Regions from separate parts of the Arthrobacter sp. TJ-240 genome, predicted to be linked through region 1. Evidence: riboswitches for the same ligand, from Rfam matches in the RefSeq annotation. Region 1 holds a riboswitch; each other region holds the start of a gene.
What was found. A riboswitch is a leader RNA that binds a small molecule or an ion and turns the genes downstream of it on or off. The one in region 1 is predicted to bind S-adenosylmethionine.
Positions count from the first base shown of each region.

Region 2: linked by a shared signal. The riboswitch ahead of AC4D2C_RS10510 (ABC transporter substrate-binding protein) and the one ahead of AC4D2C_RS05895 (ABC transporter substrate-binding protein) in region 1 are both predicted to bind S-adenosylmethionine.
Region 3: linked by a shared signal. The riboswitch ahead of AC4D2C_RS03840 (PIN domain-containing protein) and the one ahead of AC4D2C_RS05895 (ABC transporter substrate-binding protein) in region 1 are both predicted to bind S-adenosylmethionine.

Region 1 is NZ_JBZCNG010000002.1:261,092-266,169, reverse strand. It holds gene AC4D2C_RS05900 (ABC transporter permease) at 1-924, opposite strand, end outside; gene AC4D2C_RS05895 (ABC transporter substrate-binding protein) at 925-2,586, opposite strand; SAM riboswitch class IV at 2,734-2,861, opposite strand; gene AC4D2C_RS05890 (VOC family protein) at 2,964-3,392, opposite strand; gene AC4D2C_RS05885 (hypothetical protein) at 3,474-3,677, opposite strand; gene AC4D2C_RS05880 (CYTH and CHAD domain-containing protein) at 3,902-5,078, shown strand, end outside.
Region 2 is NZ_JBZCNG010000003.1:475,181-480,258, forward strand. It holds gene AC4D2C_RS10490 (sugar ABC transporter ATP-binding protein) at 1-359, shown strand, start outside; gene AC4D2C_RS10495 (ABC transporter permease) at 356-1,387, shown strand; gene yjfF (galactofuranose ABC transporter, permease protein YjfF) at 1,387-2,400, shown strand; gene AC4D2C_RS10505 (aminodeoxychorismate lyase) at 2,431-3,309, shown strand; SAM riboswitch class IV at 3,417-3,534, shown strand; gene AC4D2C_RS10510 (ABC transporter substrate-binding protein) at 3,700-4,617, shown strand; gene AC4D2C_RS10515 (amino acid ABC transporter permease) at 4,628-5,078, shown strand, end outside.
Region 3 is NZ_JBZCNG010000001.1:780,080-785,157, forward strand. It holds gene AC4D2C_RS03820 (Bug family tripartite tricarboxylate transporter substrate binding protein) at 1-663, shown strand, start outside; gene AC4D2C_RS03825 (tripartite tricarboxylate transporter TctB family protein) at 666-1,262, shown strand; gene AC4D2C_RS03830 (tripartite tricarboxylate transporter permease) at 1,271-2,794, shown strand; gene AC4D2C_RS03835 (universal stress protein) at 2,791-3,204, shown strand; SAM riboswitch class IV at 3,363-3,491, shown strand; gene AC4D2C_RS03840 (PIN domain-containing protein) at 3,697-4,140, shown strand; SAM riboswitch class I at 4,248-4,354, shown strand; gene AC4D2C_RS03845 (methylenetetrahydrofolate reductase) at 4,457-5,078, shown strand, end outside.

The DNA of each region.
Region 1 (5,078 bases):
CACCACTTTCGGGTCGATGAGCGTGTAGAGGAGGTCGATCACGAGGTTCACCACGACGTAGACCGCGGCCGACAGCAGCACGATCCCGAGGATGACCGGCAGGTCCTTGTTGTAGACCGAGGCCAGGGTCAGCGACCCGATGCCCTGCCTGCTGAAGAGTGTCTCGACGACCACGGACCCGCCGAGCAGCGCGGCCACGACGAAACCTGACATGGTCATGACCGGGATGGCCGCGTGCCGGAGCGCGTGCCGGATCCGGACCGGGAGGTCACGCATGCCGCGGGAGCGGGCCGTCAGGATGAACGGCTGTTCCAGGACGTCCTCGAGTTCGTTCCGCAGCACCTGGGAGAGGGTCCCGAACACCGCGAGGGCGAGGGTGAGGGCCGGGAGGACCAGCGCGGCCGGTCCCTGGTTCCCGCCGATGGGGAACCAGCGCAGCGTGAACGAGAAGACGATCAGCAGCGCGAACCCGATGATGAACGTCGGCGTCGCGGCGAAGACCACCTCGATGCCGGAGACGATCGACCGGATCCAGGAGGCGCGCTGCGCGGACAGGATCGCCACGACGAATGTCAGGGGCACCGCGACGGCGACGGCGGCCGCCGCGAGTGCCGCCGTCGCGCCGATCTGTTGCCCGATGGCCACCGAGACGGGCAGGCGCAGCCTGTAGGACTGCCCGAGGTCGCCCTGCACCAGGTTGCCGAGGTAGCTGCCGTACTGCACGAGGAGGGGCTGGTCGAGGAGGTAATCGGCGCGGACCTGCGCCAGCGTCTCCTCCGTGGGCCGCGCGTCGGGCCCGCCCAGGATCAGCAGCGCGGTGTCGCCCGGGATCAGGTAGACGGCGAGGAACGTCAGCGTCGCGGCTCCCCAGAGGACGCCGATCCCGACTGCGAGTCGCGTGAGGACGCGGCGGAGCACGGTCACCTACTCGGCTTTCCAGGCGTAGGTGAGGACGGGCACCGGGTGGGAGGTGTCCACCGCGACGTCGTGCAGGGTGTTCGCGTACGCGAACTGGCTCGGGTTCTCGTAGAGCGGCACGCCGGGCACGATCTCGAGCAGCCGGTGCTGCGCCTTCGAGTACGCTTCTTCGGCCACGGGCCCGTCGTCGGCCTCGCGGGCCGTGGAGAGGAGGGCATCGAGCTGGGGGTCGTCGACGTAGGACGAGTTCTGGCCGATCCGCTCACCCGTGATCTCGGAGGAGTGGTAGCGGATGAACAGGACGTCGGTGGTGTTGGTGTGCCAGACGCCGGCCAGGGCATCGTAGTCGCCGGCGTAACGGAGTTCCGTCAGTTGTGCCTGGGGGAGCTGGATGATCCGCAGGTCGAAGCCGACCTTGCGGGCCTCTCCCTGCAGCTGCACGAGCAGTGGGCTCGGCGTGGAACTCTCCACCGTGGGGACCTCGACCGTCAGCCTGCTCCCGTCCTTCGTGCGGAAGCCCTCGCCGTCACGCCCGGTCCACCCGGCGTCGTCGAGCAGCTGGTTCGCGCGCTCGCGGTCATACGTGAGGATCCTCTCGACAGTCGGGTCGTAGTACCGGCTCTCCCTGGACAGGAAGCCGTCGATCGGCGTGTAGGTGCCGAAGCCGAGGCTCTCCGTGACGGCCTTCGTGTCCACCGCGGCGGCGAACGCCTGCCGGACCGCGAGGTCGTCGAACGGTGCACGGTTCAGGTTGAAATTGAGGACGTACGGGTTGCCGGTCCGGGCGAGGTTCTCGTACGTGAAGTTCGGGTCGGCCTGCACGGCCGAGGCGTTCTGCGGCGCGAGGTTCTCCGTCAGGTCGTACTGGCCCGAGACGAGGGACTGGTGGCGGATGACGGGTTCGCTGACGAGGGTTACCTCAACGCCGTCGAGGTACGCGGCACCCTCACCGTCCAGCCACTCGGGCGCCCAGTCGTAGCCCTCCCGCTTCGTGTAGCTGATGCTCTGGCCGGGGCGGTAGTCGGCGACGGTGAAGGGCCCCGTGCCGATCGGCTTCTGGCACAGCGTCTCGGGCGCCTCGGTGATGGCCTTGCCGGAGTTCATGCCGAGCCAGGACTGGGCGAGGGTGTAGAGGAAGGGGGTGTAGGGGTAGGCGAGGTGGGCCTCGAAGGTGTATTCGTCGAGAACCGTGCCGTCGACGTACGGGGCGATGTACGCGGCGGCGAGGGGTGACTTCGTGGCGGGGTCCCTCATGTGCTCGAAGTTCTGCCCGAGGACCTCCGCGTTCCAGGGCGAGCCGTCGCTGAACGTGACCCCCTGCTTGAGGCGGAACGTGTACGTCCTGCCGTCCTCCGAAACATCCCAGGACTCGGCGAGGTACGGCGCGATGTCCCCGTTCTCGTCGAGGGTCACCACGTTGTCGTAGATCAGGCGGCCGAGGAACTGCTGCTGCGTGGCGGAGATGCCGTGGCCGTCGAGGCAGCCCGGCTCGGCCGAGATGGACACGTCCAGGACGCCGCCGGAGACCGGCTCGCCACCGGTGACGGCGGACGAATTCGCCGGCCCGGCGCAGCCGGCCAGGAGGACGAGGAGGCCCACCGCGGACAGGGCCGTGGCGTGCCCGGAGCGGTTTCGATTTCGGGCAGGACGAATTAAGGGTGCGTTCATGGGAAATTCCTCAAGAGGCGTTCCGGCGCAGCGCGGAGCATATTGCGTCCGGAAGGAGAATGAAAAGGAGAATGAAGGGAGAAGACGCACCGAGGGCGCCGGGATCCTGCTAGGGGAGGGCGGTACAGCTCACGATGAGTGCCTTTCGGAGTGCTCTTGCCCGCACCGGACCGGCACTGTGTGCCGAGGAGAAGGCCGCTTCGTCATCCGAACCACCCAGGAACATGGGGTTGGCGCGCGATCCAGTCGGAGCTTTACGATCGCGTCTCTTGAAGCTGGAACAACTATAGGCAGATGCCCTGGGCGTCCGACCAATAAAAAGAAATATGACACAGCGCGAATTGCCGTGGACCGGACGGAATGTCCTGCGGTGCATTTCAGTGAAGGGTGACGGTGCCGTCGTCGAGGATGCGCCACCCGGGATTATGGGCGATCTCCCACACGATGCCGTTCGGATCGCGTACGAGCCCGCGGAAGATGCCGCCGAAGGCGCTCTCCTGCGGCTCCTGGACAGGGGTGCCGCCGGCACGCATCATGGCAGCGACGGCGGCGCGGACCTCTTCCGGGCCGTCGACATTGTGGGACAGCACTATGCCCGACGGTACCGGTGTGGCGTCGAGCCCGAGGTCCTGGGCGAACTTATCGGCGAGGAACAGCCCGAGGAGCACTCCCGGAGCCACTTGGTAGAAGATCACCTCGTCGGGCACGTCGAGAGCCGGCGTCCACCCGAGCCCTTCGCTGTAGAAGGTCCGCGCAGCGTCGAGGTCCCGCGCGGCGACGGTGACGAAGTGGAGGCGTGCGTCCATGGAGAGAGCGTACGGGTCCCGACCCCGGCGGAAGCGTTCCCGATCCCGGCGGAACCGGGAACGCTTCCGCCGGGACGGGTGTCAGTGGCTCAGAGGAAGAGGGTGCGTCTCCCTGTACCGCTGGATGTGGAGGGCGAGCTTCCGCTCCGCTTCACGGCGACGCTCGCACTGGCGTTTGAGGTCGGACTCGGACAGCGCGGGTGCGCCGCGCTGGATGCGTTCCCCTGAGGGGGGAGCGGTGGCAGGCAGACTCACGGGTCGGGGCTCCGACTGTTCTGTGGTCATGGCGGTCTCCTTCGGTGGGAAGGGCGCGCGACGAATGGTCCGACGGTGGGTGGTCGACGCGCGCCTTCGTCGACCCAGGGCTCGTGTCGGTCCTCGAGTTCCGCAAGTGTGCACCGGATCGGCGCATCCCTCTAGGGTCTTTCGGCCCCACCGCGCACCGGAAGGGGGTCGTCGGCCGGCAAAGATCTGGTGACGCCCGCCCGGGCGAGGATATACAGTGCCCTATGCGCGCTGAGCCTGTTGTGGAGATCGAGCGGAAGTTCGACGTCGAGGATGACACCCCGCCTCCTGCACTCGAGGACGTCCCCGGGGTCGGAGGTGTGGATGCGCCCGTCGAATTCCACCTCGAGGCCGAGTACTTCGATACGGAGGACCTGAGGCTGGCGTCCCAGCGGATCACCCTGCGACGCCGGACCGGCGGCGAGGACGCCGGTTGGCACCTGAAGCTGCCGGCCGGTGCCGACGAGCGCCACGAACACCATGCGCCACTGGGCCGGACCTCGGTGGTGCCGAAGCCGCTCCTGAAGCTGATCCGGGTGCACACGAGGGACAGCGCGCTGGTGCCGGTCGCCCGGCTGGACACGCGGCGCGTCGTGCACCGCCTGCGCGGTCAGGACGGGGTCCTCGCCGAGTTCATGGACGACCGCGTGCAAGCAGAGGCACTCCACCCCGAGCCGTCCAGCCTGCGCTGGCGGGAATGGGAGATCGAGCTGGTCAGCGGCTCCAGGGACGTGCTGGACGCGGTGACGGAGATCATCGCCGCCGCAGGCGTCCGTCCCGCAGCTCACCGATCGAAACTGGAGCGCGCCCTCGTCACCGGCTTCCCCGCAGACGCGGCGAGGGTGACGGAGCCCTCGGCGGAGGGCCCGGCAGGCGATGTCCTCCTCGCCTACCTGCGCGAGCAGGTGGCGGCGCTCAAGCAGCAGGACCCGCAGGTCCGCATCGACGGCTCCGAAGCCATCCACAGGATGAGGGTCGCCATCCGGCGCATCAGGTCGGTCCTCGCGACCTACCGGACGCTGCTCGACGACGTCGAGGGCATAGGACGCCTGCGGGGAGAGCTCAGGTGGCTCGCCGGGGTGCTCGGCACAGCGCGGGACGCGCAGGTGATACACGCACGGCTCCAGCAGATGCTCGCCGACGAACCTCCCGAACTCCTGCTCGGCCCGGTGCAGCGCAGGCTCGAGATCGAACTCGGAGGGGACTACCGGAAATTCCACACCCGGGCCGTCAAGTCGCTGGACGGGCAGCGGTACTTCCGCCTCCTGGACTCACTCGACGCCCTCGTGACTGCGCCCGCGCTGACGCCCCGCGCAGCAGACCCCGCCGGTCAAGTGGTCCCGGGCCTGATCAACCGGGACCTGAAGCGCCTGAGCAGAGCGGTGCATGACGCGAGGAACC
Region 2 (5,078 bases), on a different contig from region 1:
TCATCAGGGCCCTCGACATCCGCCCGTCCAACAAGGAATCGCTCATCCGGGACCTCAGCGGCGGCAACCAGCAGAAGGTGCTGCTCGCCCGCTGGCTCATCACCGACCCGAAGCTGCTCATCCTCGACGAGCCGACCCGGGGCATCGACATCGGCGCCAAGACGCAGATCCAGAAGCTCATCAGCAACCTCGCAGCCGACGGCATGTCCGTCATCTTCATCTCGGCCGAACTCGAGGAAGTGCTGCGCCTCAGCGACCACATCGCCATCCTCAAGGACCGGCAGATGGTGGCGGACATCCCCAACGACGGAGTCACCATGGAAGACGTCATGACGGTCATCGCGGGAACGAATCCATGAGCGCGCTGCTGAAGCACCGCCTCACCTGGCCCGTCCTCGCGCTGGTCCTGCTGCTCCTGCTCAACCAGCTCTTCCGCGCGGACTTCCTCTCGGTCCGCGTCCAGGACGGCCACCTGTACGGGAGCCTGATCGACATCCTGCGCAACGGGGCCCCGACCATCCTGATCGCGCTCGGCATGACACTCGTGATCGCCTCCCGCGGCATCGACCTCTCCGTGGGAGCGATCGCAGCCATCGCCGGTGCCGTCTCCTGCATGTACATCTACAGCTCCCCCGATCCCACCTCCCTGCAGACCGCTGCCACCGGGGTGGCGATCGCCGTCGTCGCCGGGCTCCTCCTCGGGGCGTGGAACGGATTCCTGGTCTCGGTCATCGGGATCCAGCCCATCATCGCGACGCTCGTCCTCATGACCGCCGGCCGGGGGCTCGCCCAGCTGGTCACCGACGGGCAGATCATCTCCGTCTCCAACGACTCCTACCGGGCGATCGGCGCCGGCTTCTTCCTGGGCCTGCCCATCTCGATCCTCATCGCGGCGGCCGCCTTCGGCGCCGCCGGCCTGCTCACGCGCCGCACGGCCCTCGGCACGCTCATCGAGGCCGTGGGGATCAACCCCGTGGCCAGCCGGCTCGCCGGGCTCGATGCCCGCACCATCACCTGGACCGTCTACATCTTCAGCGGACTGTGCGCGGCGGTCGCGGGCCTCATGATCAGCTCGAACGTCACCGCCGCGGACTCCAACAACGCCGGCCTCTACATCGAGATGGACGCGATCCTCGCCGTCGTCATCGGCGGCACGTCGCTGGCCGGTGGCCGCTACAGCCTGGTGGGGACGCTCGTCGGGGCGCTCATCATCCAGACCCTGACCACCACCGTCTACACGCTGGGCATCCCGCCCGAGGCGACCCTGGTGTTCAAGGCGCTCGTGGTGATCGCCGTCTGCCTCCTGCAGTCCCCCCGGGCCCGCACCCTCTTCGGGCGACGCAGGCCCCTTGTCCCCGCGCAGCCCCGGGTGGAGGTGGCCGCCTGATGTCCGTCCTCACCCGCACCTCCGCACCGCTCGACCGCTCCCGGATCAGCCGCCTCCAGGGCAAGGCACGGTACGCCCCCACGCTGGCGACCGTGGGCCTGTTCGTCGCGATGTTCGCCGTCGGCGCCGCCATGTACCCCGGGTTCCTGTCCGGGCAGGTCTTCCTGAACCTCCTGATCGACAACACCTTCCTGATCGTGCTCGCCGTCGGCATGACGTTCGTGATCCTCACCGGGGGCATCGACCTGTCGGTCGGGTCCGTCGTCGCACTGTCCATGATGATCGCCGCGGCACTCCTGCAGGCCGGCTGGAACCCGGTCGCGGTGATCCTCCTCGTGCTCCTGACGGGGGCGAGCTTCGGCCTCGCTATGGGCCTGGTCATCCAGGTCTTCGAGATCCAGCCGTTCATCGTGACCCTCGCCGGGCTGTTCCTGGCCCGCGGCCTCTGCTACGTCATCAGCGTCGACTCCATCACCGTGACCGACCCGTTCTTCACGTCGATGGCCCAGGCGAGGATCCCACTGGCGGGGAAGCTGTTCGTCTCTCCCGGCGTCGTGATCGCCCTGCTCGTCGTCGCCGTCGCGTTCTACGTGCTGCACCAGACGCGCTTCGGCCGCACCGTGTACGCGATCGGCGGCGGGGAGTCCTCCGCGGTGCTCATGGGCCTCGCCGTCCCGCGCACCAAGGTGCTCGTGTACGGGATCAGCGGCGTGTGCTCCGCGATCGCCGGGATCCTGTTCTCCTTCTACAGCCTCTCCGGGTACAGCCTGGCGGCCACGGGGCTGGAGCTCGACGCGATCGCCGCGGTGGTGGTCGGCGGCACGCTGCTGACCGGCGGGTACGGGTACGTGCTCGGCTCCCTCGCGGGAGTGCTCGTCCTCGGCATCGTCCAGACGTTCATCTCCTACGAGGGCACGCTGAGCTCCTGGTGGACGCGCATCGTGATCGGCGCCCTGCTCCTCGCCTTCATCCTGCTGCAGAAGCTGTTCACCCGGAAGGTCGGACTCACCTGACGTCGCGGACCCCCCGCTAGGCTGGGGCCCATGACGGTTCTCGTGTTCCTCGACCCCGACCACGACGACGGCAGGATCGCGGACGCCTCGCAGCCGCAGCTGATGATCACCGATCTCGGCGCCACCCGCGGCGACGGCGTCTTCGAATCCATGCTCGCCGTCGAGGGGACGCCCCGCAAGGAGCAGGCGCACCTGGCGCGGCTCGCGTCGTCGGCCGCGGCCCTCGACCTGGTGGTGCCGGAAGCGGACGCCTGGAGCCGTGCCATCCGGACCGCCCTCGGCGAGTTCGCGAGCGCCGAGCCGGACCTGGGCAGCGCCGTCGTGAAGCTCGTGGCCACCCGCGGCGTGGAGAGCGCGGGACGGCCGACGGCGTGGGTGCAGGTGGCGCCCGTCCCGGCGGCCACGCTGGCGCAGCGCGAGGCGGGCGTGAGGGTCCTGTTCCTCGAGCGCGGGTACGACAGCACCGTGGCGCAGCGCGCACCGTGGCTGCTCATGGGCGCCAAGACGCTCTCCTACGCCGTCAACATGGCCGCGATCCGCCACGCGAAGGCGTCCGGCGCGGACGACGTCATCTTCACCTCCTCCGACGGCAAGGTCCTCGAGGGGCCCACGTCCACCGTGCTGCTCGCCTACGTGCGCGACGGGCGGAAGACGCTCGTCACGCCGCAGCTCGAGAGCGGCATCCTGGCCGGCACCTCGCAGGCCGCGCTGTTCGCCGCGGCGAAGGAGCAGGGGTGGGACCTCGGGTACGGGCCGCTCGAACCGCACCACCTCCTCGACGCCGATGCCGTGTGGCTCATCTCGAGCATCCGGCTCCTCGTGCCTGTCCTCTCGCTCGACGGGCAGGAGATCCGCACCTCCTCCGCCCTCACCGGGGAACTGACCGCACTCGTGGACCGGTTCGTGTGAAGTCGGCCACACTCTGCCCGTGAACTGCCGGGATTCCGCGTCAAGGGGCGCAATATCCCCGATCCTGTTTTGACCGGACGCTCCGTGCTGCCCTAGCGTTTTGCTCAAATCAAGAGTTCCAGCCATCGGCCCTGGCCGGCTGGACAGCAACCCTCTCCCGTAGTGGGGTGCTCCAGGTGAAGATTCGGCCGCCGGGTCCAGTCCCCCGGTCGGCAAGTACGGCGTCGTGCGGTCCTTCCCCGGTGTTCGGCCCGGTCCGACCGCCACAGCGCGCACAGCCCAGAACAGCGAGCGTGTAACCCAGCAGCCAGCAGTCCTCCCGCCGGTCTCCGGCGTCCCAGCACCCCACCCAGCGCGCCCGTTCCCGGGCCCGCCACCACGAAGGACACCATGAACCTCTCCCGTAAGGTCCTCACGGCACTGACCGTGCCCCTGCTCGCCCTGACGGTCTCCTGCGGCAGCTCCAGCAGCAGCGAACCCACCGAGACCACCGATGCCCTGGCCGGCAGCGACCAGCAGTCGCTGGACAAGTACACCACCGAGACCACCACCCCGGTCGAGGAGATCGATCCGGCGGACCTCGGCCTGATCACCGACGGCACGCTGCGCGTCGGCACGCTCTCGGACGCCCCGCCGAACATCTTCCTGGAGGACGGTGTCTTCACCGGCTACGACAACGAGCTGCTGCGCGCCATCGGCGACAAGCTGGGCCTCGAGGTGGAGTTCGCGTCCACGGACTTCTCCGCGCTCCTCGCGCAGGTGCAGAACAAGCAGTACGACGTCGGCTCCTCCTCGATCTCCACGACCGAGGCCCGCCGGGAGAACGTCGGCTTCACCAACGGCTACGACTTCGGCTACATGGCCGTCGTCGCGAAGACCGACTCCTCCGTCACCGGCTTCGACTCCCTGTCCGAGAGCACGCGCGTCGGCGTGGTCCAGGGCACCGTCCAGGACGACTACGTCACCAACACCCTGGGCCTCGAGCCCGTGCGCTTCCCGGACTACAACACCGTCTACGCCAACGTGAAGAACGGGCAGGTGGACGCCTGGGTGGCACCGTCGCAGCAGGCCACCGGCCAGGTGAAGGAGGGCGACGACACCACGATCGCCGAGACGATCATCAACACCGAGAACTTCACCGCGTACGCCGTGAACAGCGAGAACCAGCCGCTCATCGACGCCCTGAACGCGGGTCTCGACGCCGTCGTCGCCGACGGCACCTGGTCCGAGCTCACCAAGGAGTGGTACCCGGACCGCGAGATGCCCACCGACTGGAAGCCCGGCAGCAAAGCCGTGGAAGTAAAGTAGCGGTCCCTGCATGGACGCCCTGGAACAACTCGGAAAAACCTTCTTCGACTGGGAGGCGATGGCCGCCGTCCTGCCGGACCTCCTGACCGTCGGCCTGCCGAACACGCTCATGCTCGCGCTGGCCTCGGGGATCATCGGGACGATCGTCGGCATGATCCTCGCGATCATGGGGATCTCCCGCAACCGGGTGCTCCGCTGGATCGCGCGCATCTACACGGACATCTTCCGCGGGCTCCCCGCCGTCGTGATCATCCTGCTCATCGGTCTGGGACTGGGTCCGATCCTCCGGGAGATCACGGGCAGTACCAGTCCGTACCCCCTGGGCATCCTCGCCCTCTCGCTGATCGCCTCTGCCTACATCGGCGAGATCTTCCGCTCCGGCATCCAGAGCGTGGAGAAGGGACAGCTGGAGGCTTCGCGCGCCCTGGGCTTCAGCTACAGCGCGTCCATGCAGCTCGTGG
Region 3 (5,078 bases), on a different contig from region 1:
CCTCTGGCCGTCAGCGAGGATGAGGCTGTGACCCTCGACGACCTCGAGGTCATCTCCGGCATCTCGCAGGACGACTATGTGCTCGTCGCCAATGCCGAGTCCGAGTACAAGACGGTCGAAGACATCGTCGCTGCGGACAAGGCCTTCAATTTCGCGACGACAGGCGTCGGCACGGGAAGCCAGCTCGCCCAGGCTCTGCTCTTCAAGCAAGCCGGCGTCGAGGGCACCGACGTCCCGTTCGACGGCGGCTCCCCGGCCATGACGGCCATCCTCGGCAATCAGGTCGACTTCGCCACGATTCAACTGGGCGAGGCGATGCCCCAGATCGAGGCCGGTACCCTGACTCCGATCGTCACCTTCTCCGAAGAGCGCAACCAGTACCTGCCCGATGTCCCTACCGCCCTCGAGGCCGGCTACGACGTCCCCGTCTCCCAGTACCGTGCGATCGCCGCTCCCAAGGGCACCCCCGAGCCTGCCCTGGAAAAGCTCCGCGAGGCAGTCTCGGCCGCCTTCGAGAGCGAGGAGTACAAGTCCTTCAACGAGGAGAATCTCTTCACCCCGCACGAGATCGACGGTGAGCAGGTCGCCGAGGAGTGGACGGCCAACGCCGCGAAGTACAAGGAGCTTGTGGAGAAGTACGACATCGACCTCGGCGGCGAGTGACCATGCCGGCCCCTGATGCGGACCACCGGGCAGCCGGCGGTTCGCACCCCCTCCACCCCGAGCGTCAGCACACCGTGCACCGCTCGGATCTCGTCGACGATGTCGTCGACGACCTCACGCCGGAGGATCTCGCCGCGCAATGGGAAGCGGAGAAACCGCCAGCCGCAGGCCCGGGTGCGAACATCGCCTCGGCGGTCGTCGTCATCGCCATCGGAGTCGCAGGCACCATCGGGTCGCTAGGACTCGGGCTGGGTTCTCCCGCCGACCCGGAGCCCGGTCTGTGGCCCTTCATGATCAGTGTCCTGCTCATCGTGCTGGGAACAGCCCTCGCACTGTTCGGCCGGAAGGTCCTGGATGCGGAGAAGTTCTCCCGTTCCAGCCTGCAGGTCGCAGCAGGCCTGGCCAGCCTCATCGTCTTCACCCTGCTGATCGGGCGGATCGGCTTCGAGATCCCGGCCCTGATCCTCAATGTGGTCTGGCTCCGTTTCCTGGGCCGTGAGTCCTGGCGGATGACGATCCTGCTGAGCGTCGTGATCACTGTTGCGTTCTACCTGCTCTTCGTCCTGGCCCTCAACGTGCCCATCCCGCATCTGTTCTAGGGAATCCCATGGAATTTTTCGAACCGGTACTGAACGGTTTCGGCGTCGTCCTCGAGCCGACCAACCTGCTGTACTGCCTGCTCGGCGTCGTCATCGGTATGCTGATCGGCGTCCTGCCCGGTCTCGGCCCCGCAGCGACCATCGCGATCCTGTTGCCGCTGACCTACGGCATCGAACCCGTCACCGCCATCATCATGCTCTCCGGTATCTTCTACGGGGCTCAATACGGCGGCACGATCACCTCGGTGCTGCTCCGGCTTCCGGGGGAAGCGTCCTCGGTGGTCACCGTCTTCGACGGATACGCCCTCACGAAACAGGGCAAGGCAGGCACCGCCCTCGGCGTCGCTGCCATCGGCTCCTTCATCGGTGGCACCGTCGCCATCATCGGCCTCACCTTCCTGGCACCGCTCGTCGCCGGCTTCGCCCTGGATTTCGGGCCCCCCGAGTACACCGCCCTGGCGCTGCTCGGCATCCTGCTCGTAGCAACCGTCAGTAACGGCGGCCGCCTCAAATCCCTGATCGCAGCAGCCATCGGACTCCTGCTCGCCACCGTCGGACGGGACGGTTTCACCGGTGAGTCCCGATTCACGCTCGGCAGTCTCTCCCTCGCCGACGGGCTCGACTTCGTGCCCATCGCCATGGGTATCTTCGGCCTCGGCGAGATCCTCTACAACCTCGAGGAACGCCACAACAAGGTCCAGGCGCCGGCCAAGGTCGCCAACGTCTGGCCCTCGCGCAAGGACCTCAAGCAGTCCTCCGGCGCCATCGGCCGCGGATCCGTCCTCGGCTTCTTCCTCGGTATCCTCCCCGGAGGCGGCGCGACCCTCTCCTCACTGGCCGCCTACGCCATGGAGAAGAAGCGCGCGAAAGACCCCTCCCGCTTCGGCAGGGGAGCGATCGAAGGCGTCGCCGGCCCCGAGACCGCGAACAACGCGGCAGCGACCTCGTCGTTCATCCCGCTGCTGACGCTCGGCATCCCGGCGAACGCGACCATGGCCATCATCTTCGGCGCCCTCCTCATTCAGGGCGTCACACCCGGACCGCAGCTCGTACAGAACGATCCGGAACTGTTCTGGGGCGTCGTGAACTCCATGTACATCGGCAATATCCTGCTGCTGATCATGAGCATCCCCCTGGTCGGCATCTTCGTGCGGATCCTCCGTGTACGTCCTGCGATTCTCGCCCCGGTGACGGTGCTCATCACCCTGATCGGTGTCTACACCATCAACAACAGCATCTTCGACATCTGGCTGGTCATCTTCTTCGGCATCGTCGGATACCTGATGAAGAAGTTCGGCTTCGAACCCGGTCCCCTCGTGCTCGCCTTCGTCCTCGGAGCCCTCCTCGAGGAGAGCCTGCGCAGGTCCCTGCTGCTCTTCGGCGGTGACGCCACACAATTCGCCGGGCGCCCCATCACAGCCGTGCTTCTCTTCGTGTTCATCGTCGTCATCCTTCTTCCCGTCATCCAGAAGGCGCTGAAGAACCGCTCGGCGAGGCAGGCGTCCACCACCAACAAGAAGGAAACGGTATGAGCATCCTCATCGGATATGTCCCGACCCCCGAAGGGGAAGCGGCCCTTGACGCCGGCCTCAAGGAGGCACAACTGCGCAACACCAATGTGGTCATCCTGAACTCACCGCGGAAAGGTGCGCCAGTCGACGCGTCCCTCGTCCCGGAGGAGCAGGTGGCCGACCTCGTGAAGCGGGCGCGGGACCTTGGAGTCGACGCCGTCGTGCGGCAGCCGGGACACGCTGATGACCTCACCGAGGAGTTCATCGGCCTCGCTCAGGAAGTGGACGCGTCCCTCATCGTCATCGGGCTGCGGAAGAGAAGCCAGGTCGGCAAGTTCATCCTCGGCAGCCATGCACAGCGCATCCTGCTGCAGGTCGACCGGCCCGTCCTGGCCGTCAAAGCCGGCGACGAGTTCAGCACCACGAGCTGAAGATCTGTGGCCTCACTGCCACACCAGTGTTCCGGGGCCACCCTGTAAACCGAAGCGCGGCAGGGTGGTCCCGGTTCGCACCAGTCGGGCTGGCGTCCGATACCGCCCTGGCTCTGGGCTGAGGATTTTCAGGCGTGTTATGTCTATACTTCCAACAGCTTCAAGAACTGCGGCCGTCAAGCTCCGACTAGGCCGCATACCAACCCCGCGCTCATAGGGTGGTTCGGATGACGAAGCGGCCCGCATTCGCCCCTTCGGTGGGTATCTGGTGCGGGCAAGAGCTCGCGAAAGGACGCGGCCCTGCGCCGTCCGCCCATGACACCACCCCCAGCCAAAGCGTTCCCCGCACAGATCCCGATGATCGCGTTGAGCATCCAGGACTACGAAGTGCTCACGGCTCCGCGCGAGGCGTTCGTCGCCTTCCTCCTGACGCCGCGATCAGAAGGGGAGTCCGCCAGGAGAGCGGGCCGACGGCCGACGGGTAACTGAGGCATGGCATCGCCGAGCGGCCTCCTTCTGGACACCGACGTCATCGCGGAGTTGCGTGGTCCGAGCCCCCATCCCGCCGTCACCGGGTTCCTCCATCGGCGCCGTCACTTCCGCATCTTCGTCTCCGCGCTGACCATCGGCGAGCTGCACTCGCTGGGCCGCCGGAACGAGCACTTCCCGGACCTCGAAGCCTGGCTGCACGAATTCACGGAACGGTTCGGCACCAACATCCTGTCCGTCGACGTCGACGTCGCCGTGGCGTGGGGGCCGCTCGCCGGTCTTGCCGACGTGGCCCTCGCCGATTCCCTGATCGCGGCGACAGCCCTCCACAAGGGCCTCGCTGTCGTATCGGGGAACATCGAACCGTACCGGAGGCTGGCGGTTCCGGCCATCAATCCCTGGACAGCGGCAGAGCGGTCCCCGGAACCCCACGGCGTCGTTCCATGACGTCGCGACGGACCTTTGTGACAGAGGCTGTGTCGCATGACGTCACGCAGCGCCATGTTGCGCCAGGTTTGCCGCCCGGCGCGGCGCGCTGCTTAGAGTGATCCCACCAACCATCAAGAGCGGCCGAGAGATCTGGCTTGTTGACGCCGCAGCAACCATTTGGCTGTCCCCTCGGGGACAGCGGAAACGGTGCTAATGCCAGAACCGATGGAGACACATCAGTGAACCCACGTGAGGACTCGGCGTGCCCGCGCCCGGTACCACTGGTTCGCGGCATCCTGCTGGTGCGCTCCCTCGGCCCTACCGAGGAGCTCGAATGGTATTTTCAGGACACGGAGCGGTACCGCCGTCGCTCTCCTACGAGCTGTACCCGCCGGCCACCCCGGAGGCCGGCGACACCGTCCTGCGGACGATCGACGAACTCGGAGCCACCCGTCCCGACTACGTCTCGGTGACCTACAGCGGCACACCGGCACGACGACGGGCATCGGTCGAGCTCATCGACCACCTGATCACCAGCACCCGGCTCCGCCCGGTAGCCCATCTCTGCTGCGTGGGGGAGACACGGGAGAGCCTGGACCTGCTGGTGCGGCAGTTCGTCGGGCTGGGAGTCAGGGGCATACTGGCCCTGCGCGGGGACCTGCCGACGGAGCCGGGGGTGTTCTGCGGCGAGCTGCCCTTCGCCCGGGACCTGGTGGCACTGATCCGGGAGGTCGAGACCAGGCACGGTGCTTCACTCGCCGGTGGCCGTCTCGCGGTGGGGGTGGCGGCCTATCCGACCACGCACCCCGAGTCGCCGTCATTCCTGCACGATGTCGAGGTATTGATCTCGAAGCAACGCTCCGGCGCCGACTTCGCCATCACGCAGGTGTACTTCGACCCCGCCGACTACGTGCGCCTGGTCCTCGCAGCCCGCACGGCCGGCGTCACCATCCCGA